One region of the Thauera mechernichensis genome, then DNA from elsewhere that is predicted to be linked to it. Evidence: riboswitches for the same ligand, from Rfam matches in the RefSeq annotation. Region 1 holds a riboswitch; each other region holds the start of a gene.
What was found. A riboswitch is a leader RNA that binds a small molecule or an ion and turns the genes downstream of it on or off. The one in region 1 is predicted to bind cobalamin.

Region 1 (7,834 bases):
TGATTCTTCCGCCACTGGCGCCGGTTTTGATGCAGATCAACGCAGAATCGGCACGACCTGGTCAATCGCCTCGACCAAGCGCTCACCCGCGGCATCTGCCCTGCCCTGCCAGCCATCGAAATGCAGCAGTTCGGGCAAGGGCACGCGCCTGAGCCAGCCGGCCGCCTCCAGTTCGGGGCGGGCATGGAAGTCGCGGACGTAGCCGATGCACAGGTAGGCGATGGGCACGATCTCGGGCGGAATGCCGAGTGCCTCACGCAGCGCCGGCGGGTGCAGGATGCTCACCCAGCCTACGCCGAGGTTCTCGGCCCGTGCCGCGAGCCACAGGTTCTGCACTGCACACACGGCGCTGTAGACGTCCATGGCGCCGATGTGGGTGCGGCCGATCACCACCGGGCCGTGACGGCTGCGATCGCAGGTGATGCAGATATTGACCGGCGACTCGAGGATGCCCTCGAGCTTGAGATTGCGGTAGGTGGCGCGCTTGCCCTCCTCGAACATCTGCTCGGCCTCGGCATGGGCGGCGAGGAAATCGGCATGGATCTTCGCGCGCACCGCGCGCGCGCGCACGACGATGAAATCCCACGGCTGCATGAAGCCCACCGAGGGCGCGTGATGGGCGGCCGTGAGCACGCGCGCCAGCACATCGTCCGGGATCGGGTCAGGGAGGAACTCGCCGCGTACGTCACGGCGGGTGTGGATGGCGCGATACACCGCGTCGCGCTCGGCGCTGCTGAACCGAGGGTTGGCCTGGAAACGGGTGTCCTGCGGCGGTGCGCAATGCACCTGGGTCTGGCTGCTCATGAAGTAGTCCCCTTGTCGACGAGCAGTGGGCAGCCGCCGACCAGACGGCTGCAGGAAACACTTCGAGGCCGGTCTTCCGGCTGCGGATCATCTCGTCCGGACGCCTTCCCGATCCTGACGACCAGTGGCTGGGCGAACCTTGCCCGGACAATCCCCTTCACGGCGCTGGGCGCGCGGCGGATTGGCACCGCCTTCCCGATTCTCCCGCGCAAAGCGCGGGCACCTCGAAGTCGAGAGGGCCAGATTCTAGCCACATGCCCGCCATCTCGCGACACCTGTGCGCTGGCTCGTGCCGCGGTATTGAGCCTGCCCCTTCACTCCACCCTTCACTCCCCCCTTCGCCGCCCGGCACGGTGCACCAGCTTGGTGACAGGCGCACCAACACAGTGCGCCCGGCGCATCTGCCATCGCGGCAGATCCAGTCAATCCGGGGCTTTCAAGGCGTTGAAGTGCATGGCACGGTCCGTGCTTAATGCAAACCAGCCCAGCACGCAAGGATGCGAACAGGGCTTGCCTCCGCCAACGCAGGTGGGGGCCGGCGGATACGAATACGTATGTCGTCGGCCATTTCCATCCGATGTCGAACCGCGTCCCGCGGAGGCCGTCATGCTTGAGCCGGACTCACCCCGTGCCCAGGTATCGCCAGGCCCAACGCGGGGCCGAATGAGTGATACCAGCATGAAGATCGTTCTCGTTGGCCATGGCATGGTCGGCCACAAGTTCCTCGAGGAACTCCGGCAACTGCAGATCCCCGGTGCGGAAGTCACCGTACTGTGCGAGGAGCCGCGGGTCGCCTACGACCGTGTGCACCTCTCCGAATTCTTCGCCGGCAAGACGGCGGAAGACCTCTCGCTGGTCGCCCCCGGCTTCTTCGCCGAGGCAGGCTTCACGCTTCGGCTGGGCAGCCGCGCGGCGGCGATCGACCGCCGCGCACGCACGGTGACGACGCAGGACGGCGTCACCCTGCCCTACGACAAGCTGGTGCTGGCCACGGGGTCCTATCCCTTCGTGCCACCGGTCAAGGGCAGCGAGCGCGACCAGTGCTTCGTCTATCGCACCATCGAGGACCTCGAGGCGATGAAGGCGGCTGGCGCGATCTCGCGCAAGGGCGTCGTGGTGGGCGGCGGCCTGCTCGGCCTGGAGTGCGCCAAGGCGCTGCGCGACCTCGGCCTCGAGACCCACGTCGTCGAATTCGCGCCCCGCCTGATGGCGGTGCAGGTGGACGACGAAGGCGGCCGCATCCTGCGCAACAAGATCGAGGCCCTGGGCGTGCAGGTGCACACCGAGCGCAACACGGTCGAGATCACCGACGGCCGCAGCGCCCGCCACCGCATGGTGTTTGCCGACGGTACCCACCTGGAGACCGACATGATCGTGTTCTCCGCCGGCATCCGTCCGCGCGACGAGCTCGCGCGCCAGAACGCACTGGCCGTCGGCGCCCGTGGCGGCATCGCGATCGACGACCACTGCCGCACCAGCGATGCGGCGATCCTCGCCATCGGCGAGTGCGCGGCCTGGCGCGACCAGACCTTCGGCCTGGTGGCCCCGGGCTACGAGATGGCGCGCATCGCCGCCCGCCAGCTGGCAGGTGACGCCCAGGCCGCCTTCGGCGGTGCGGACATGAGCACCAAGCTCAAGCTGATGGGCGTGGATGTGGCCAGCATCGGCGACGCCCACGGCAGGACGCCGGGCTGCCGCAGCTTCCGTTACGCCGACGAATGCAAGCAGGTCTACAAGAAGATCGTCGTCAGCGCCGACGGCAAGCACCTGCTCGGCGCAGTGCTGGTCGGCAACGCCGACGAGTACGGCACCTTGCTGCAGATGGCACTGAACAGCATCGCGCTGCCGGCCGACCCCGAGTTTCTGATCCTGCCCGCCAGCGACGGCAAGGCCAAACCCGGTCTCGGCGCCGACGCCCTGCCCGACAGCGCGCAGATCTGCTCCTGCAACAACGTGAGCAAGGGCCAGATCTGCGCGGCGGTCGGCGAAGGCGCAACCACCATCGGCGAGATCAAGGCCTGCACCAAGGCCGGCGCCACCTGTGGTGGCTGCGTGCCACTGGTCACCCAGGTCATGAAGGCCGAGATGGCCCGCCTCGGCCTGTCGGTGAACAACCACCTGTGCGAGCACTTCCCCTACTCGCGCCAGGAGCTCTACCACCTGATCCGCGTCGGCGAAATCAGGAGTTTCGAGGACCTGCTCGCGCGCCACGGCCAGGGCCTGGGCTGCGACATCTGCAAACCGACGGCGGCGTCGATCTTCGCCTCGTGCTGGAACGACTTCGTGCTCAAGGGCGAGCTTGCCAGCCTGCAGGACAGCAACGACTACTTCCTCGGCAACATCCAGAAGGACGGTACCTATTCGGTGGTGCCGCGCATGCCCGGTGGCGAGGTCACGCCGGAGGGGCTGATCGCAGTCGGCCAGGTGGCGAAGAAGTACGGCCTGTACACCAAGATCACCGGCGGCCAGCGGGTGGATCTGTTCGGCGCCCGCGTCGAGCAGCTGCCGGCGATCTGGGAAGAACTGATCGCCGCCGGCTTCGAGTCCGGCCATGCCTACGGCAAGTCGCTGCGCACGGTGAAAAGCTGCGTCGGCAGCACCTGGTGCCGCTACGGCGTGGATGACTCCGTGGGGCTGGCGATCGAACTGGAGAACCGCTACAAGGGACTGCGCGCACCGCACAAGATCAAGTTCGGCGTCTCGGGCTGCACGCGCGAATGCGCCGAGGCCCAGGGCAAGGACGTCGGCATCATCGCCACCGAGCGCGGCTGGAACCTCTACGTGTGCGGCAACGGCGGCATGAAGCCGCGCCATGCCGAGCTGATCGCCTCCGACCTCGACAAGGCCGCCCTGGTGCGCCTGATCGACCGCTTCCTGATGTTCTACGTGCGCACGGCCGACCGCCTGCAGCGCACCAGTACCTGGCGCGACAACCTGGAGGGTGGCCTCGACTACCTGAAGGCCGTACTGATCGACGACTCGCTGGGCATCGGCGACGAGCTCGAGCGCCAGATGCAGCACGTGGTCGACACCTACCAGTGCGAATGGAAGACGGCGATCACCGACCCGGCTGTTCGCAAGCGCTTCCGCACCTTCGTCAACGATCCGCGTGCCGATCAGCGCATCGTCTTCGTCGAGGAGCGCGGACAGATCCGCCCGGCGCGCGCCGAGGAACGCCCCGCAATCGAGAACGCCGAGGTGGAAGCATGAGCCCCGCGAGGACAGCCCCCATGAGCAGCGAAGAACTGAACTGGACCGCCGTGTGCAAGCTCGGCGACATCCTGCCCGGCACCGGCGTGTGCGCGCTCGTCGATGAGCGCCACGTCGCCGTTTTCCGCATCGGCGACAGCGGCGTCCATGCCATCGACAACATCGACCCACGCTCGGGCGCGAGCGTGCTGTCGCGCGGCCTGGTCGGCAACCTCGGCGAGCACATCGTCGTCGCCTCGCCGCTGTACAAGAACCACTTCGACCTGCGCACCGGCGAATGCCTGGAGGCCCCCGAGCACTCGGTGCGCGCGCACCACGTCAGGGTGCGCGGCGACGAGGTGTGGGTCGCGCTCGCCTGACGCGGCCTCAGCCGCGCTGGCGGCGGGCCTCGAACAGACAGATGCCGCTCGCCACCGAGACGTTCAGGCTCTCGACGCTGCCATGCATCGGGATGCGCGCGAGCTCGTCGCAGGTGTCGCGGGTGAGCCGGCGCAGGCCGTCGCCTTCGGCGCCGAGCACCCAGGCGACCGGCACCTTCTGGTCGATGTCGTAGAGCGTCTTGTCGGCCTCGCCGGCGGCACCGACCACCCACACGCCGGCCTCCTGCATCTCGCGCAGGGCACGCGCGAGGTTGGTGACGGTGATGTAGGGAACGGTGTCGGCCGCACCGCTGGCGACCTTGACCGCGGTGGCGTTCAGCCCCACCGCGCGATCCTTGGGCGCCACCACCGCATGCGCCCCGGCAGCATCGGCCACGCGCAGGCAGGCGCCGAGGTTATGCGGGTCCTGCACACCGTCGAGCACCAGGATGAGCGCGTTCTCCTCCAGGCTGTCGAGCACGTCGGCGAGCTTGATGTCGCGCCGGGTGGCGTCCACCTTGGCCACCACGCCCTGGTGGCGGCGGGTGCCGACCAGGCCGTCGAGCTTGTCGCCCTCGGCCTGGCTGATGCGCACGCCGGCGGCCTCGGCCTGGGCAAGGAACTTACGCACACGCGCATCCTTGCGGTCGGCCGACAGATAGACCTCGAGCACCGCATCGGGCGCGTGGCGCAGCTTGGCGGAGACGGCGTGGAAGCCGTAGATCAGCTTGGTGGGGGTGTTCTCAGGTGCTTTAGCCACGGTCGGTGCCCTTGGTGGTGGTCTTGCGGGCGGCACGTCGCGCCGGGGCCGCAGTCGGGGGCGCGGATTCTAACGCTTCGGCTGCAGGCGCGGCAGCGGGTTCGGCGACCGCCTTCTTCGCGCGCGTCTTGCGCGGCTTCGGTGCGACGGGCTCCGGACTTGCAGGCGCGGCCACGGGGGCGGCGGCCGGCTCGGCGGCGGCCTTACTTGCCCGTGACTTGCGGGGCGCGGGCGCGACGACCGCCGCCACGGTGACAGGCGCTTCGACAATCGGAGTGACGGCCGTCTTCTTCGCACGCGCGCTGCGGGGCTTGGGTTCGCCGGCCGGAGGCACGGCTGCGGCCTCGGGCACCTGCTCGGGCTCCGGGCGGGGAGCCACCTTCTTTGCGCGCGTGGTACGCGACTTTGGCGCAGCCGGATCGGTCACCGCAGGTTGCGCTTCACCGACCTGCACGGGCGCAGCCTCGACAACTGGTTCGGTGGCGGGTTTCTTGGCACGCTTGCTGCGGACCTTGGGTTCGACGGTCTCCGCAGCCACGACCGACATCTCGATGGCAGGCGCAGACGCCGCCTCGCCCTTCTTCGCGCGCGGCTTGCGCACCCTCTTTCCTGCCTCACCGCCGACCGCGACGGGCACGACATCGGCGGGCGTGACAGGCGTCTTCACCTCGACCGGCAGCGGGCCTTCGATGAGGCGGAAGTCGATCTTGTTGGTCGCCATGTCGACCCGCACGAGCTGCACCTTGACCCGGTCCGAGAGGCGGAACTGCTTGCCGGAGCGCTCACCCATCAGGGCGTGGCGCATCTCGTCGTAGTGGAAGTAGTCGCTGCCCAGGTCGGAGATGTGCAGCAGGCCCTCGATGAAGATGTCGTCGAGGGCGACGAAGAGGCCAAAGGGCACGACTGCCGACACGCTGCCGGTGAACTCTTCGCCGACGCGATCCTGCATGAAGTAGCACTTGAGGAAGGCGACGACATCGCGGGTGGCATCGTCGGCGCGACGCTCGGTCATCGAGCAGTGCAGGCCGATCTGTTCCCAGTCTCCGGGGCGGTATTGCTCGCCCGCCAGCGCGGCCTTGATGCCGCGGTGGATCAGCAGGTCGGGATAACGCCGGATCGGCGAGGTGAAGTGGGTGTAGGACTCATAGGCGAGACCGAAGTGGCCGACGTTGTCGGGGCTGTACATCGCCTGCTTGAGCGAGCGCAGCATCACGGTCTGCAACAACTGGGCGTCGGGTCGGTCCTTGACCTGCTCAAGCAGCTTGGCGAAGTCGCTCGCGCGCGGCTCTTCGCCGCCGCCCAGGCCGAGGCCGAACTCCTTCAGGAACTCGCGCAGCTTGGCAAGCTTGTCCTCGGAGGGCGAGTCGTGCACCCGGTACAGCGCCGGGTGCTCACGGCTGGCGAGGAAGTCGGACGCACACACGTTGGCAGCGAGCATGCACTCCTCGATCAGGCGGTGGGCATCGTTGCGCACCTCGGGCACGATCTGGGCGATCTTGCCGTTGTCGTCGAAGATCATCCGCGTCTCGGTGGTCTCGAAGTCGATCGCGCCGCGCTTGGCGCGCGCCTTGAGCAGCACACGGAAGAGCGTGTCGAGGTTCTCGAGATGGGGCAGCAGCGCGGCCAGCTCGGCGCGCACCGCCGGGTCCTTGTCGTACAGGGCGGCGGCGACCTTGTTGTAGGTCAGGCGCGCGTGCGACCAGATCACCGCGCGATAGAAGCGGTAGTTCTTGATTTCGCCAGTGGCCGAGATGTTCATGTCGGCCACCATGGCCAGGCGCTCGACCTGCGGGTTGAGCGAGCACAGGCCGTTGGAGAGCTTCTCCGGCAGCATCGGGATGACGCGACGCGGGAAGTACACCGAATTGCCGCGGTCGAAGGCGTCCTTGTCGAGTGCGCTGGCGGCATCGACGTAGTGCGAGACGTCGGCAATGGCGACGATCAGGCGATAGCCCTTGCCTTGGCGCTCGCAGTAAACCGCGTCGTCAAAGTCCTTGGCGGTCTCGCCGTCGATGGTGACCAGCGGCAGCTTGGTGAGGTCCTCGCGCCCGGCCCAGTCCTTCTTGCGCACCACATCAGGCAGCTTGCGCGTCTGCGCCTTGGCCTCGGACGAGAACTCGAAGGGCAGGTCGTGCTTGCGCAGCGCGATCTCGATCTCCATCCCCGGATCGGCGTAGTTGCCAAGGACCTCGACGATGCGGCCGATCGGCTGTGCGAACTTCGTGGGCTGCTCGACCAGTTCGACGGTGACGATCTGCCCGGCCTCGGGCTTCTTGCGCCCACCCGGCGCAACCAGGATGTCCTGCGCCAGGCGGCGGTTCTCGGGCACGACGATCATCACGCCATGCTCGTTGATGACACGGCCCACCACGCGCTTGTTGGCACGCTCGAGCACCTCGACCAGCTTGCCCTCGGGCCGGCCACGACGATCCTGGCCGGCAATGCGTACGATGACGCGGTCGCCGTGCAGCAGCTCGCGCATTTCCTTGGGACCGAGGAAGATGTCCGGCTCACCGTCGTCACGACGCAGGAAACCGAAGCCGTCGGGATGGCCCTCCACACGGCCCTTGATAAGGTCCACCTTGGATGGCAGCAGGTAGGCATCGCGGCGGTTGCGGATGATCTGGCCATCGCGCTCCATCGCACGCAGGCGACGGTCAAAGAAGTCGAGCTCGTGAGGCGCGACATCAAGTGCGGCGAC
Region 2 (7,834 bases), 360 kb from region 1:
TGCGCAACGCCTGGGGGTCGAGGGTGAGCGTTTCTTCCTTCAACAACTCGCGGACGACTCGGATACCGAAGGCGCAGTGCAGTACCTCGTCGCGCATGATGTACTGCAACTGTTCGGCGGCGCCCTTCATCAGCCCGCGCCGCTGCAAGGCGAAGACCGGCGTGAAGCCGTTGTAGAACCAGCAGCCCTCGAAGATCACCGCAAAGAAGAAGTAGGACAGCGCGAATTCGTGCAGGTTGGCGCGGTCCGTCAGATCGAAGTCGGCCCGCATCACGCGCTCCAGGCGCCTGTTTGCGAGCGCGATCTTGCCGTGGATCTCGGGCACGACGCGATAGCGGTTGTAGATCTCCTGCTGGTCGAGGCCAATGCTTTCGATGCAGTGCTGGTAGGTCCAGGTGTGCAGCGCTTCTTCATACACTTGGCGCGCCTGGTAGATCTGCAGTTCGGGCGCACTCATCTTCTCCATGACTGCCAGGCCGATGTTGCGCATGGCCAGGATGTCGGAGGTGGTGAGGTAGGCGAGCACGTTCTCGAAAACATGCCGCTCGGCCGCGCTGAGCTTGTGATGGTAGTCGTGCACGTCCTGCGCCATGGAGATTTCCAGCGGCGTCCAGTGGTTGCGGTTTGCCTTGAGGAAGAACTCCCAGGCCCAGGGATACTTGAACGGCGCCAGCTGGTTGATGTCGGCCTTGCCGTTGACGATGCGCTTGTCGGCGGCATTGACCGGTGCCAGGGCGAGGCCGGGTGGCGTACCGGCGGCGGCATCGCAGGGGCTTGGCACCGCCGAGGTGGTGCGCGCGGCGGTGTCCTGCGCGGTGCGGGGGGCGGGTGTATCCCAGTCGTCGAAATGATATGTGGTGTTCATGTATCGAGCCTTTGCGGGGCGATGGTGAGGTTTCAATGGGCGATGGCATTCCCGCGCTGGGGGGCGCCAGGGCATGACGATGCGGGCGTCCGTTCGGCCGGCAGCCGGCGACTCACTGGCAGGCCTCGCACTCCGGGTTGTCGATGCTGCAGAACCTCGGCTCCTGCTCGGCTGCGGGCTCGTCCCGACCTCCGGCCTTCTCGGCCTGGCTGGCACCGAGTGTGCGCAGGTAGTAGGTGGTTTTCAGGCCGCGTTTCCAGGCGAGCTTGTACAACTCGTCGAGCTTCCTGCCGGAGGGGTGTGCGAGGTACAGGTTGAGCGATTGCGCCTGGTCGATCCATTTCTGACGGCGGGCAGCGGCTTCGATAAGCCAGGCGGGGTCCATTTCGAAGGCGGTGGCGTAGCGCGCCTTGAGGGTGTCCGGAATGCGGTCGATGGGGGCGAGCGAGCCGTCGAAGTACTTGAGATCGGTCACCATGACCTCGTCCCACAAGCCGAGTGCCTTGAGGTCGCGCACCAGTGCCTTGTTCACCACGGTGAACTCGCCGGACAGGTTGGATTTGACGTAGAGGTTCTGATACGGGGGCTCGATGCTGGCCGAGACGCCGATGATGTTGGAGATGGTCGCGGTCGGCGCGATGGCGACGCAGTTCGAGTTGCGCATGCCGTAACGGGCGATCCGGTCGCGCAGGGGGCCCCAGTCGAGCGTGCCGCTGCGGTCTACTTCGAGCAGGGCACCGCCTTCGGCGGCGCTCGCGCTGTTGCGTCCGCGACCCTCGGCCAGCAGCGCGAGGCTGTCCTGCGGCAGGATGCCGCGATCCCACAGGCTACCGCGGAAGCTGGAGTACGGTCCGCGCGCCTCGGCCAGTTCCGTCGAGGCCCAGTAGGCGGCGTGGCAGACGGCTTCCATCGAGCGGTCGGCGAACTCGACCGCGGCGTCCGATGCGTAGGCCAGGCCCATCGTGTGCAGGGCGTCGGCGAAGCCCATGATGCCCAGGCCGACGGGGCGGTGGCGCAGGTTGGCAGCGCGCGCCTTGGGCGTGGCGTAGTAGTTGAGGTCGATGACGTTGTCGAGCAGGCGCATGGTGACGCGTATGGTGCGCTGCAGTTTGTCGTGGTCCAGCGTCCAGCGTCCGTCACCGTCGCGCACAAGATGGGCAGGCAGGTTAACTGAGCCCAGATTGCATACTGCGGTCTCGTCAGCCGAGGTGTTGAGCGTGATCTCGGTGCACAGGTTCGAGCCATGCACCACGCCCGCGTGCTGCTGCGGCGAGCGCAGGTTGCAGGCGTCCTTGAAGGTGATCCACGGATGGCCGGTCTCGAACAGCATGGTCAGCATCTTGCGCCACAGCTGGATGGCGGGCAGGCGCTTGAAGAGGCGGATCTCGCCGCGCTCGGCACTGGCCTCGTAGGCGCAGTAGGCCGCCTCGAAGTCCTGGCCGTAGCGCTCGTGCAGGTCGGGCACGTCGACAGGCGAGAACAGCGTCCATTCTGCGTTTTCCAGCACGCGCTTCATGAACAGGTCGGGAATCCAGTTCGCGGTGTTCATGTCGTGCGTGCGGCGGCGCTCGTCGCCGGTGTTCTTTCGCAGTTCGAGAAACTCCTCGATGTCGAGGTGCCAGGTCTCGAGGTAAGCGCACACCGCGCCCTTGCGCTTGCCGCCCTGGTTGACCGCCACTGCGGTGTCGTTGACCACCTTCAGAAAGGGAATCACGCCCTGGCTCTGGCCGTTGGTGCCCTTGATGCGGCTGCCGAGCGCACGCACGGCCGTCCAGTCGTTGCCCAGGCCACCTGCGAACTTCTGCAGCAGGGCGTTCTCCTTGATCGACTGGTAGATGTCTTCCAGGCTGTCGGCCACCGTCGTCAGGTAGCACGATGACAGTTGCGAATGCCGGGTGCCGCTGTTGAACAGCGTCGGCGTGCTGCTCATGAAATCGAAGCTCGACAGCAGCTCATAGAACGCAATGGCCTGCGCCTCGCGGTCGATCTCGTTGATCGCGAGACCCATCGCCACGCGCATGAAGAAGGTCTGCGGCAGTTCGATACGGCGCTCGCTGACGTGCAGGAAGTAGCGGTCGTACAGCGTCTGCAGGCCAAGGTAGTCGAACTGCAGGTCGCGCTCGGGGCGCAGCGCAGCTGCGAGGCGCGCAAGGTCGAAGTCGGCCAGGCGCGGGTCGAGCAGTTCGGCATCGATGCCGCGGCGAATGAGGGTCGGCAGGCAGGCGGCATAGCCGAGTTCGGGATCGGCCATGTCGGCCTGGGAGGCCTCATGCCCGAGCACCTCCACGCGGATGGTCGCCAGCAGAAGGCGGGCGGCGACGCGGCCGTAATCCGGCTCGCGTTCGGTCAGTGTGCGTGCCGCCAGCACCAGCGCCTGGCGCACGGCTGCGATCGGTACGCCGTCGTAGAGGTTGTGCAAGGCGTGCTCGAGCACGGTGTCGGCGGACACGCCGTCCAGCCCCGCGCAGGCTTCGCGGCAAGCGGCGAGCAGGGCGCCGCGGTCGAGTGGGCGGCGCGCTTCGCCGTCGACGACGTGCAGCACGGCGAGTGCACCGTGGGTTTGCGCGTGCGCGCCTTGCTCGGCGGCGCGCTCGGCGGCACGACGCTCGCGGTAGAGCACATAGGCGCGGGCGACGTCGTGCTCGCCCGAGCGCATCAGGGCCAGTTCGACCTGGTCCTGGATGTCTTCGATGTGCAGCATGCCGCCGTCGGGCAGGCGGCGTGTCAGCGCGCCCACGACCGTGTCGGTGAGGCGCGCAACGATGTCGCGTACGCGCGAGGAGGCGGCGCCCTGGCGGCCCTCGACGGCGAGGAAAGCCTTGGTCATGGCGACGGTGATCTTGTTGGGGTCGAAGGCGACGACGGTGCCGTTGCGGCGGATGACCTGGAAGGCGTTGAGCTGCACTGAGTCCATCAGTGCCACGGAGGGAAGTCGGTCCACAGTGGGGTCCTCTTGTGAGTAAGTGCGAATGGCAGCCGGTGGCTGAAAGGCGAGGCTTGCGGGTGAGTGGCCGGTACTTGCCGCCTCACGCTGCGGTGCGGCGTTGCGGCTGGGCCGCAACTGCGGCCAGAGGCCGGCCGTTGGCAGGCAGGTCCAGCGTCAGGGGCGCATCGAGGATGCCGCCGGGCCTGCGGAAGCCGGTGGCCGCAGCCATATGCAGAACGGCCGGGCTGATGCTGTGACAGATGATCCGAGATGCCGGCAGGGTGCGGGCCAGCGCAATCACATGGCCGAACAGCGCGCGCCCGAGGCCTCGCATGCGGTAGTCAGGGCTGACGCTGAGACCGAAGTCGAGGGCTCCGTCACGCACGCCGGCATGTGCGAGGGCGATGACGGCACCTTGTGCGGTGCACAGGCCATGGATATGGTCGCCGGCGAAGTCGAGTGTGCTGACATAGGCCGCGATACCCTCGTCGCGGATGCCGTGGCTGAAGCGCAGCATGCGGTCTTCCGCGTCGAGGCCGAGCAAGTGCGCGAGGATGCGTGGTGCGTCGGGCACGGCGAAGCGGTGCATCGGGCGCAAGGCCGTGGCCGGCAGGTCGGCGGCGAGTGGCTTCAGCTGCTGGGCGGAGCGGGCAGGAGCAGGCATGGCGGAGATCCGGTGCGGGCAGGGCGGATCTCCGACGGACAGGCGTGCGGCGCCATGCGCACGGACGCGCCGTGCGCTGCACTCGAGCCGTCAGGAAAACGAGCAAGTGAAATGGTGTGAGCCATGCCTCTTGTCAGGGACACCCCGCCCCAAACTGTTGAAGGTGATGTGCATGGCAGGTCTCCTGGCTCACGGGTCATCGCCTTGCGCCAGCCTTCCCGGAAAGATTCCAGTGGCAGAGAGGGCGCAGGACTCGCCGATTACAGTTGCGGGGGCAGCTCCGGGTTGAGCGCGCGGGGCGCGGCACCGGATTCCCTTTTAATCCCCCTTGCGGGGGAACCATAAGCGTCGAGGACTCTAATTGGATGCCCGGGGGGTGTCAAGTTGCCGGCCTGTATATAGTGCTCGTTACGTTCTGCTCTACTAAATGTTGTTTGTCGCGTCAGAAAGCGTCGCCGGGCACGCGCACCGCGCCTTCCATCAGCACGCGGGCCGTGCGGCTCATGACGGCCCTGGAGACCTGCCACTCGCCATCGACCAGCCGCGCCTGGGCGCCTACGCGCAGGGTGCCTGAGGGGTGGCCGAAGCGGACCGAATCGCGCTCACCGCCACCGGCGGCGAGATTGACCAGCGTACCGGGAACGGCCGCAGCGGTGCCGATGGCCACTGCGGCGGTACCCATCATGGCGTGGTGCAGCTTGCCCATCGACAGCGCGCGTACGAGCAGGTCGACGTCCCCGGCCCGTATCGCCTTGCCGCTGGCGGCGAGGTAGTCCCTGGGTGGGGCAACAAACGCGATCTTTGGCGTGTGCTGGCGGGTGGCGGCCTCTTCAGGGGTCTTGATCAGGCCCATGCGCAGCGCGCCGGCCACCCGGATCTTCTCGAGGCGTGCGAGCGCTTCCGGATTGCCGTTGATGTCTTCGCGCAGCTCGGTGCCCCGGTAGCCGATATCCTCGGCGTTGACGAACACCGTGGGGATGCCGGCGCTGATCAGCGTCGCCTTCAGGCTGCCGACGTCGGGCACCTCGAGCTCGTCGACCAGATTGCCGGTGGGGAACATCGACCCGCCCCCGTTCTCGCCAGCGCCGTCCTCGGACGGGTCAAGGAACTCCAGCACGATCTCGGCTGCCGGGAAGGTCACGCCGTCCAGTTCGAAGTCACCGGTCTCCTGCACCTGACCGTCGGTGACCGGGACATGGGCGATGATGGTCTTGCCAATGTTGGCCTGCCAGATGCGTACCGCGCACACGCCGTTCCGCGGCACGCGTGCCGGGTCGACCAGGCCGGCGTGGAGGGCGAAGGCGCCGGCGGCGGTGGACAGGTTGCCGCAGTTGCCCGACCAGTCCACGAGCGCCTTGTCGATCGCGACCTGGCCGTAGAGGTAATCCACGTCGTGGTCGGGGCGGCTGCTCTTCGCCAGGATCACGCACTTGCTGGTGCTGGAGGTGGCGCCCCCCATGCCGTCGATGTGAGCGGCATAGGGGTCGGGGCTGCCGATGATGCGCAGGAACAGGCGGTCGCGCGCCTCGCCTGGCTCCTTACAGCGCTCGGGCAGGTCCTGCAGGCGGAAGAACACGCCCTTGCTGGTGCCGCCGCGCATGTAGGTGGCGGGGATCCTGATCTGCGCTGCTTGGGGCATATCGAACGCTCCTGTTCGGCCGTCGTAGCCGGGCCGCCGCGTCAGCCCGCAGCACCCGCCGCCGGCTGCGCGATACGGGCTTCGCGGATCGGCAGGTTGATGACCGCGGCGAGCGCGGCGAGCGCCATGTCGGCGTACCACATCCAGCGGTAGTCGCCGAACTCCACCAGGGCCAGCCCGCCCAGCCAGGCGCCGAAGAAGGCACCCACCTGGTGCGACAGCAGGGTGAGGCCGAACAGGGTGCCGAGGTAGCGCACGCCGAACAGCTTGCCCACCAGCGTGGCCGTGGGTGGCACAGTGGCCAGCCAGGTGAAGCCGAGGCCGGCGGCGAATACGTAGAACACCCAGGGCGCGGACGGCATCGCCAGGTACCACGCGATCAGCAGCACGCGCGAGCCGTACATGGCCGCCAGCACGTACTTGCTGCGGTAGCGCGATACGCAGGCGCCGGCGTAGAGGCTGCCGAAGATGTTGGCCAGGCCGATGATGGCCAGAGACCAGCTCGCTACCGCAGGCGGCAGGCCGCACAGGTCCACCTCGCCCGGCAGGTGGGTAACGAGGAAGGCGATGTGGAAGCCGCAGGTGAAGAAGCCCAGGTGCAGCAGCAGGTAGCTGCGGTCGCGCATCGCGTCTCCGATCGCACGCCCGATACCCTGGTCGTCGGCGTGCTGTTCCGCGCGCGGCGCCGCGCGGGTGAGCTTGCCGACCAGCGGCAGCGCGGCCAGGCTCATGAGCGCCATTGCCCACAGTGCGTTGATCCAGCCGAAGGTCTGGATCAGCTTTTGCAGCAGCGGTGCGAACACGAACTGGCCGAAGGAGCCGCCTGCGTTGATGACCCCGGAGGCCGAGCCGCGCGCCTCGGCCGGCAGGCGCTGGGCTGCGGCGCCGATCAGCACCGAAAAGCTCGCCGCACCCGCGCCGAGTTGCATCACCAGACCCATCGCGATGGTGAGGCCGAAGGCCGAGTCCACCATGGGAATCGCCGCCGTGCCCAAGGCAAGCAGCACGATTGCGGCGAGCAGCACCGGGCGCGGCCCATGGCGGTCGGCCACTGCCCCCGCCAGGGGCTGGATGGCGCCCCAGGTGAGCTGGCCGATGGCCATCGCCAGGCTGATGGCTGCGATCCCCAGGCCGGTGGCGCTGTTGATCGGGCTCACGAACAGGCCGAGCGACTGGCGCGTGCCCATGGTGATCATGAGGATACCGGCCGCGGCCAGCGTGGTGATCAGGACGTCGGGCGAGCGCAGGGAGCGGAACATGGCGGGTCGGGCGGAGAGGAGGGGCGGGGTTTAGGCGCCAGTGAAGAATCGTGGCGCGAGCTCTTGCAGGCCAAGCGTTTCGAGCAGCACCCGCAGCCGCTCGGCGGCCTGGCGGCGCGGTGCGCCCTTCTGGCTGGCGATGATCAGCTCGTTCTTCATCGAGTGTTCCCAGCCGACGAGTTCGGTCACGCTCACCTGGTAGCCATGCGACTCCAGCTGCAGGCAGCGCAGCACGTTGGTGACATGGCTGCCGAATTCGCGGGTGTGGATCGGGTGGCGCCACAGCTCGGCGATCGGTTGCGCCAATGCCTGTTGCTTGTTGCGGCGCAGGGCGGCGGCGACTTCGGCCTGGCAGCAGGGCACCAGCACGATGAAGCGGGCCTGGCGGGCGAGTGCGAAGTGGATGGCGTCGTCGGTCGCGGTGTTGCAGGCGTGCAGAGCGGTCACCACATCGATGTGCGCGGGCAGTCGCTCGGAGCTG
Region 3 (7,834 bases), on a different contig from region 1:
CGATGAAGCCCTTGAACAGCAGTCCGGCGAGTCCGACCGGGATGGTGCCGAGGATGACTGCCCAAGCCAGGCGGCTGTCGCCGACGCGCTGCCTGCGGACGAGCGATGCGGCCCAATCCTTCGTCATGGCGGTGACTTCGTCGCGGAAGTACCACACCACCGCAACCAGAGTGCCCAGGTGCACGGCGACGTCGAAGGCAAGACCCTGGTCGTCCCAGCCAGCGAGCCTTGGGAACAGGATCAGGTGCGCCGAACTGGAGATGGGCAGGAATTCAGTGAGGCCCTGGAGGATTGCAAGGATGACGATCTGGATGAAATCCATCGGGGGCCCTTACCGGTGGTGTGTACGGGAGTGCGGCGCTCACGGCAAGGTGCCGTGGCGCCTGCACGCGATCGGGCGTGATGCGTGCTCAGTCGCTCATTCCATGCGCATTTGCGGGAAGAGGATGACGTCGCGGATTGACGGCGAGTCGGTGAGCAGCATCACCAGGCGGTCGATGCCGATGCCGCAGCCGCCGGTCGGGGGCAAGCCGTACTCGAGCGCGCGGATGTAGTCGGCGTCGAAATACATGGCTTCCTCGTCGCCGGCCTCCTTGGCCTCGACCTGCGCACGGAAGCGCGCGGCCTGGTCCTCGGGGTCGTTGAGCTCGGAGAAGCCGTTGGCGATCTCGCGGCCGACGATGAAGAGCTCGAAGCGCTCGGTGATCTCGGGGTCGGTGTCGGAGGCGCGTGCCAGCGGCGAAACCTCGACCGGGTAGTCGATGATGAAGGTCGGCTCCCACAGTTCGGCTTCGGCGCAGGCTTCGAAAAGCTGCAGCTGCAGGCTGCCCAGGCCGCCCGGCTTCACCTTTTCGCCGAAGTCCTTGATCTTCTGCTTGAGCCACGCCGCGTCCGCCAGCTGCTCCAGCGTGAAGCCCGGGTGGTACTTGCGAATCGCCTCGACGATGGTGAGGCGGTGGAAGGGCTTGGAGAGGTCGAGCTCACGCCCCTGGTACACGAAGGATTCGGTGCCCAGCGCCTCGCGTGCGGCGTGGCGGATCAGGCCTTCGGTGAAGTCCATCAGCGTCTTGTAGTTCGCGTACGCCTCGTAGAACTCCATCATGGTGAATTCGGGGTTGTGGCGCGGGCTGAGGCCTTCGTTGCGGAAATTGCGGTTGACCTCGAACACCTTCTCGAAGCCGCCCACCACCAGGCGCTTGAGGTAGAGTTCGGGCGCGATGCGCAGGAACAGCTCCATGTCGAGCGCATTGTGGTGGGTGGTGAAGGGCTTGGCTGCGGCGCCACCCGGGATCGGGTGCATCATCGGCGTCTCGACCTCGAGGAAGCCGTGGCCTGTCATGTAGTTGCGGATCGACTGCACCATGCGGCTGCGCGCCACGAAGGTGAAGCGCGACTGCTCGCTCATGATGAGGTCGACATAGCGTTGGCGGTACTTCTGCTCGACGTCGGTAAGGCCGTGGAACTTGTCCGGCAGCGGACGCAGGCTCTTGGTGAGCAGGCGGATCTCGCTGGCCTTGACCGACAGTTCGCCGGTCTTGGTCTTGAACACCGTGCCGACGCAGCCGACGATGTCGCCGATGTCCCAGGTCTTGAACTGTGCATACACGTCCTCGCCCACGCCGTCGCGCTGCACGTAGAGCTGGATGCGGCCCGACAGGTCCTGGATGGTGACGAAGCTCGCCTTGCCCATCACGCGCTTCAACATGATGCGGCCGGCCACCTTGACCTCGACCGGCATGGCTTCCAGCGCCTCGGCGTCTTTCTCGCCATACAGCTCGTCGAGCTTGCCGGCGGTGTTCTCGCGTGAGAAGTCGTTGGGGAAGGCACGGCCGCTCTGGCGCCAGGCAGCGAGTTTCTCGCGACGCTCGGCGATCAGGTGGTTTTCGTCCTGCGGCGGGGTGTTCGTCTGGTCGGACATGGTGTGGATTCGGGTCGGATGGAAATTCGTGGGCGCCGGCGCGGTGCCTGCGGCAAAGGCGTGATTGTCGCAGGCGGAGGGGGGGCAGGGCAATTGCGGCAGGGCAGCGCTGCCATCCCCTTCTGCCAGAGGGAGGGGGCAACCGCGGGGTGACGGCGGCGCGGCAATGGGGCGTGCATTGTTTCTCGGAAATATTTCGCGAACCGCCCTAAAGTGCGTGCTCTGCACTCCGATAGTGGTATCACCGATCCTATTCGTCCCAGGAACCAGGAAATGAGCAGTTTCCGCGAGCTATACGAATCCGTCGAAAAGACGTTCTGGAACTCTCTGACCAAGAAGCTCAGCAGCTTCCTGTTGCTGCCGCTGCTGAACATCTGCTATCTCGTCCTGTTCTGGTGGCAGTCGGCCGAGATCGAGCGTCTCATTGCACGAGGGCCCGAGGCAGCGGCCGGCATTACGGCGATGCTGGACAAGGGCTTCGTCATTGCGGTCTTCCTGAGCGCCCTTGCGCTGGTGATGACGGTCGGACACATCCTCTACATGCGCCACCTGATCGTGCGTCCGGTGCGCGCCATCTGTGGCGTGTTCGAAGAGATCGCGCGCGGCGAAGGTGACTTCTCGCGCAACCTGCCGGTGAGCAGTCATGACGAACTCCGCGACCTGGCCCTCGGTTACAACCGCTTTGCCGACCGCATGCGCGAGATCATCGGCGAAGTGCGGAACATGAGCGTCAAGATTGCGCGCGAGGCCGTGCAGGTCAAGCTGCGCATCGAGGAGTCGGCCGCAGGCGCGCGCGAGCAGGAGCGCATGACCACTCAGGTTTTCGAAACCAGCACCGCCTCCACGGCGGCGATTGATGACGTCTCCCACAGTGCGCACCAGATCACCGACTCGACCAACGCCAACCTTGCCATTGCGCGTGATTCGCTGGTCGAGATGCAGGAGATTGCGGGCAAGATCAACACCGTCAGCGACAAGGTGCTCAGGTTCAACACCACGGTGGACGACCTGTCCACGCGTTCGGAGAGTGTCAAGCAGATCGCCGTGCTGATTCGCGAGATCGCAGACCAGACCAATCTGCTGGCGCTCAATGCCGCGATCGAGGCAGCGCGTGCCGGCGAGGCGGGGCGTGGCTTTGCCGTGGTCGCGGACGAGGTGCGCAAGCTGGCCGAGCGCGTCAACAAGGCCACCGAGGAGATCGTAGGCAACATCAATGGCATGCTGGGCCTGGTGGCGAACACCCGCAGCGAGAACGAGATCATCAATGTCGACGTGCAGGATACGCGGACGGTGGTCGAGCGCTCTGCGCGTCAGTTCGAGCACATGGTCGGCGAGTTCGAAGCCACAGGACAGCAGCTGAGCCAGATCGCCAGCGCGATGGAGTCGTTGAGCAGCACCAATGCCCGCGTGCACGAGAGTGTCACCGCCATCAACCAGCTGTCGGCCAAGGTTGGCGAGCAGATGCAGGACAGCGAGCAGCGAACGGTCGGGCTGACCAAGGCGACCGAGGCGGTACAGGAACTGGTGTCGCGCTTCAAGATCGGCCGCGGGACCTTTGACCAGGTGGTCGACCAGACCCGCATCTTCCGCGACCGCATCCAGGAACAGCTCGAGCAGATGGCGGCCAACCACGTCGATGTCTTCGATCGTCGCTATACGCCGATGGCCGGCACCAACCCGCCCAAGTTCAAGGTGAGCTGGGGCGAGGAGTTCACCCGCCGCTGCCAGGCCATCCTCGACGGCAGCCTCAATGCCGCGCAAGGCGCAGCGTTTGCCGTGGCGGTCAATACCGACAGCTACCTGTCGACCCACAACAGCAAGTTTTCCAAGCCGTTGACCGGCAATTACGAGGCCGATCTGGTCGGCAACCGTACCTGCCGCAAGTTCGACCGCCCACCCGAACTGCGCGCGGCGCGCAATACCGAGTCGATGTTGTTGCAGACCTATCTGCGTGACACCGGCGAGGTGCTGTGCGACATCGCCATGCCGATCATGGTGGGTGGCCGGCACTGGGGCAATGTGCGGGTCGGTGTGCCTGCCGAATCCCTCATCGCCGACTGAACTGAATACCCGCATGGGGCATGCCGGCAGCAAGACGGCTTGCCCTGTGGGACTGCGGCGGCGTATAGTCCGCCCCGTATCGAACGGGAGCGCCTGGATGAGTCCTCATCCGGGTGTGAAACGGGAAGTCCGGTGAAGCGAGGCCATAGGCCCGCCATTCCGGCGCAGCCCCCGCTGCTGTAAGCCTGACGGTGCCATCAATCAATGCCACTGGAGCACACTGCTCCGGGAAGGCGATGGCAACCGGACGAAGGTGAGCCAGAAGACCGACCCGCTCGATCAGACAGGTAAGTGCCCCGGGGTGCGGGCAAATGCCGACTGCTTGAGCGGATCCCTGATCCGCCCGCGTCCTGCCCGATCCGAGTCTCTGCGGTATCGCACGCGTTCATGCTGTCGCCATTGTTCCGCCCTCCGCTTACACCTTGGAAGACTTGGAGCGCGGAACGATGGATGAGAACAGGAAGCACAGCCACAACGAACGCATGCAGCGCAAGAAGGAGGTGGTCGATGCGGCCATCGAGCGCGCGCAGGAAGAACGCGGCATCGTCATCCTGATCACCGGCAACGGCAAGGGCAAGACGACCTCCGCCTTCGGCACCCTCTATCGTGCACTCGGCCATGGCCAGCAAGCGGGCGTGGTGCAGTTCATCAAGGGCACCCATGCTACCGGCGAGGTGGCCTTCCTGCAGCGCAACCCGGGCGCCTGCGCCGTGCGCTACCACGCGATGGCCACCGGCTTCACCTGGAACACGCAGAACTGGGACGCCGACAAGCGCGCCGCCGACGAAGCCTGGGCGCAGGCCGTCGCCATGCTCGCCGACCCGGCGCTGAGCCTCGTCGTGCTCGACGAACTCACCTACATGCTCAAGTACAACTACCTCGACACCGAACAGGTGCTCGCCGCGGTGCGCGCCCGCCCGCCGAAGCAGACCGTGATCATTACCGGTCGCGCAGCCAAGCCCGAACTCGTCGACCTGGCCGACACGGTCAGCGAGATCGCCGACCGCAAGCACGCCTTCAAGGCCGGGGTGAAGGCCCAGGCCGGCATCGACTTCTGAGCGCCTGGCGCTTGCCTGCCGCACACATCCTGCGATCACACCCTCGCGCCTCCGGAGCATCCCGATGAGCATTCGCCCCAAGATCCCCGCCACCATCGTCACCGGCTTCCTCGGCAGCGGCAAGACGACCCTGCTGCGCCACATCCTCGCCCATGCGGGCGGGCGGCGAATCGCCGTCATCGTCAACGAGTTCGGTGAGCTCGGCATCGACGGTGAGATCCTGCGCGGCTGCGGCATCGGCTGCGAGGATGAGGGGGGCGAGCGTGCTGGCCAGCTCTATGAGCTGGCCAACGGTTGCCTGTGCTGCACCGTTCAGGAGGAGTTCTACCCGGTGATGCGCGAGCTCATCGCACGCCGCGACGACATCGACCACATCCTCATCGAGACCTCCGGCCTCGCCCTGCCCAAGCCGCTGGTGCAGGCCTTCAACTGGCCCGAGATCCGCAACGCCTGCACCGTGGACGCGGTGATCACCGTTGTGGACGTGCCCGCCGCCGCGGCCGGCCAGTTCGCGGCCAACCCGCAGGCCGTGGACGTGCAGCGCCGAGCCGACCCCAACCTCGACCACGAGTCGCCGCTGCACGAGCTCTTCGAGGACCAGCTGTCGGCAGCCGATCTGGTGATCCTGTCCAAGACCGATCTTGCCGACGAGACGGCACGCGCTACCGTCGAGGCCCTGGTACGCGAGGAACTGCCGCCCGCAGTGAAGGTGGTCGCGAGCGAGCACGGGCGTATCGACCTCGACCTCGTCCTTGGCCTGGGCGCTGCCGCCGAGGACAACATCCACCTGCGTGCGAGCCACCACGACCATGAAGAGGGCGAAGCCCACGACCACGACCACGACGCCTTCCAGTCGGTCTCGGTCGAGCTGCCCGCGGTCGATCGCGAGCGCCTGCTTGCCATCCTCCATGATCTGGTTCAGGCCCACACCATCTACCGCATCAAGGGCTTCGTGGCCCTGCCGGGCAAGCCGATGCGCCTGGTCGTGCATGGCGTCGGCCGGCGCTTCGACAGCTACTTCGACCGGCGCTGGCTGGCGGACGAGACGCCGCGTACCCGCCTGGTGCTGATCGGCGAGGACCTCGACGCCAGCGCGCTGGCGGCTGCGCTCGCCGTTGCCGAAGCGGTCGAGACCGCCTGACATGCACCTGCTGGCGGCACAGGCCGGAGGCTTCGTGGAGGACGACGCGGTGGTCACGCGCATCGCGCAGGACCCGGCTGACATCGTCATCCTCAGCGCTGCCGACACAACCCTGGCCCTGCTCGCCGCGGCCTGCCCCGGGGAGGGGTTCCCGAGCGTGCGCCTGGCCAACCTCCTGCATCTGCGTCAGCCTGCGTCGGTGGACCTCTACCTCGACGAGGTGCTGCAGCACGCGCGGGTGGTCGTCATCGACCATCTCGGCGGTGAGAGCTACTGGCCCTACGGCACCGAGCAGGTTGGCCAGGTGTGCCGGGCACATGGCATCGCGTTGGTGATGTTCTCGGGCGATGCGACCGAGGACACCAACCTGCTCATGAAGGGCAGTGTCGACGTCGAGCTTGCACGCACGCTATGGCGCTACCTGCGCGAGGGCGGGCCGGCGAATGCGCGCAATTTCTATCGTTTCATCGGTGCGCAGTTCTTTGGCCTGGATGATGTGCCCGAACCGCCGCGCCCCTTGCCCGCGGTGGCGGTCTTCCATCCTGCGCACGATCTCGGGGCGCTCGCGCACTGGCAGGCCGACTGGGAGGACGGTGCTCCCTGCGTGCCCGTGCTGTTCTACCGTGCCCATCTGCAGGCCGGCAATACCGCCGCCTTCGCCGCCTTGTGCGCCGCCTTGCAGGCGCGCGGCATGAATCCGCTGCCGCTCGCCGTAACCTCGCTCAAGGATCCGCAGTGCATCGACAGCCTGCGTGCGCTGGCGACCGAGCAGGGCGCAGCGCTCATCCTCAACACCACCGCGTTCTCGCGCGCCGCGCTCGATGAGCCCGGCGACCATGCGCTTGCGGGCGACGTGCCGGTACTGCAATTGGTGCTCTCCGGCGGCAACGAGGCACTATGGCGCGCCGACCCCCACGGGCTGGCGCCGCGCGACATCGCCATGCACATCGCCATGCCCGAGGTCGACGGCCGCATCATCACGCGTGCGGTGAGCTTCAAGGGGCTCGACCACCGCTGCGAGGCGACGCAGAGCGACGTCGTGCAGTACCGCCCCGAGCCCGGGCGCATGGATTTCGTGGCCGAACTGGCGCAGCGCTGGTGCCGGTTGCGCACCCTGGCCAACGCTGACAAGCGCCTTGCCCTCATCCTCGCCAACTACCCGGTGCGCGACGGCCGGCTGGGCAACGGCGTCGGCCTCGATACCCCGGCCTCGGTGCTCGCCATTCTCGATCGCCTGCAGGCCGAGGGCTACGCGGTGTCCGACCGTCCTGCCGACGGCGAGGCGCTGATGGCGCAGCTGCGCGCGGGCATCACCAACGACCCCGACAACTGGGCGCTGCGACCGGCGCAGCAGAGCCTGGCGCTGGCCGACTACCTGAGCTTCCTCGAGTGCCTGCCGGCGGCCTGCCGTGAGGCCATCGTCCAGCGCTGGGGGGCGCCCGAAACCGACCCGATGCTGCGTCAAGGGCGCTTCATGATCGCCGGCCTGCGCTGCGGCCAGGTCTTCGTTGGCATCCAGCCCGCGCGCGGCTACCAGCTCGACCCGATGGCGAGCTACCACGATCCCGACCTCGTGCCGCCGCATCATTACCTTGCCTTCTACCTGTGGCTGCGCGCGCACTGGCGCTGCGACGCTATCGTGCACGTGGGCAAGCA

Region 2: it holds a riboswitch for cobalamin, as region 1 does, so the genes downstream of both, P7F68_RS02710 (GNAT family N-acetyltransferase) here and bluB (5,6-dimethylbenzimidazole synthase) in region 1, are expected to answer to the same signal.
Region 3: it holds a riboswitch for cobalamin, as region 1 does, so the genes downstream of both, cobO (cob(I)yrinic acid a,c-diamide adenosyltransferase) here and bluB (5,6-dimethylbenzimidazole synthase) in region 1, are expected to answer to the same signal.

Annotation. Positions count from the first base shown of each region.
Region 1 covers NZ_JARQZE010000001.1:212,172-220,005, forward strand. Annotated here, with positions in the region: gene bluB (5,6-dimethylbenzimidazole synthase) at 37-804, opposite strand; cobalamin riboswitch at 854-1,046, opposite strand; gene nirB (nitrite reductase large subunit NirB) at 1,483-4,014, shown strand; gene nirD (nitrite reductase small subunit NirD) at 4,035-4,373, shown strand; gene rlmB (23S rRNA (guanosine(2251)-2'-O)-methyltransferase RlmB) at 4,381-5,133, opposite strand; gene rnr (ribonuclease R) at 5,126-7,834, opposite strand, start outside.
Region 2 covers NZ_JARQZE010000001.1:569,912-577,745, reverse strand. Annotated here, with positions in the region: gene P7F68_RS02720 (ribonucleotide-diphosphate reductase subunit beta) at 1-865, opposite strand, end outside; gene P7F68_RS02715 (ribonucleoside-diphosphate reductase subunit alpha) at 978-3,779, opposite strand; gene P7F68_RS02710 (GNAT family N-acetyltransferase) at 3,892-4,455, opposite strand; cobalamin riboswitch at 4,613-4,814, opposite strand; gene prpF (2-methylaconitate cis-trans isomerase PrpF) at 4,898-6,094, opposite strand; gene P7F68_RS02700 (MFS transporter) at 6,136-7,353, opposite strand; gene P7F68_RS02695 (class I SAM-dependent methyltransferase) at 7,384-7,834, opposite strand, start outside.
Region 3 covers NZ_JARQZE010000005.1:124,731-132,564, forward strand. Annotated here, with positions in the region: gene P7F68_RS09305 (undecaprenyl-diphosphate phosphatase) at 1-322, opposite strand, end outside; gene lysS (lysine--tRNA ligase) at 419-1,918, opposite strand; gene P7F68_RS09315 (methyl-accepting chemotaxis protein) at 2,192-3,979, shown strand; cobalamin riboswitch at 4,048-4,268, shown strand; gene cobO (cob(I)yrinic acid a,c-diamide adenosyltransferase) at 4,426-5,037, shown strand; gene cobW (cobalamin biosynthesis protein CobW) at 5,102-6,178, shown strand; gene cobN (cobaltochelatase subunit CobN) at 6,180-7,834, shown strand, end outside.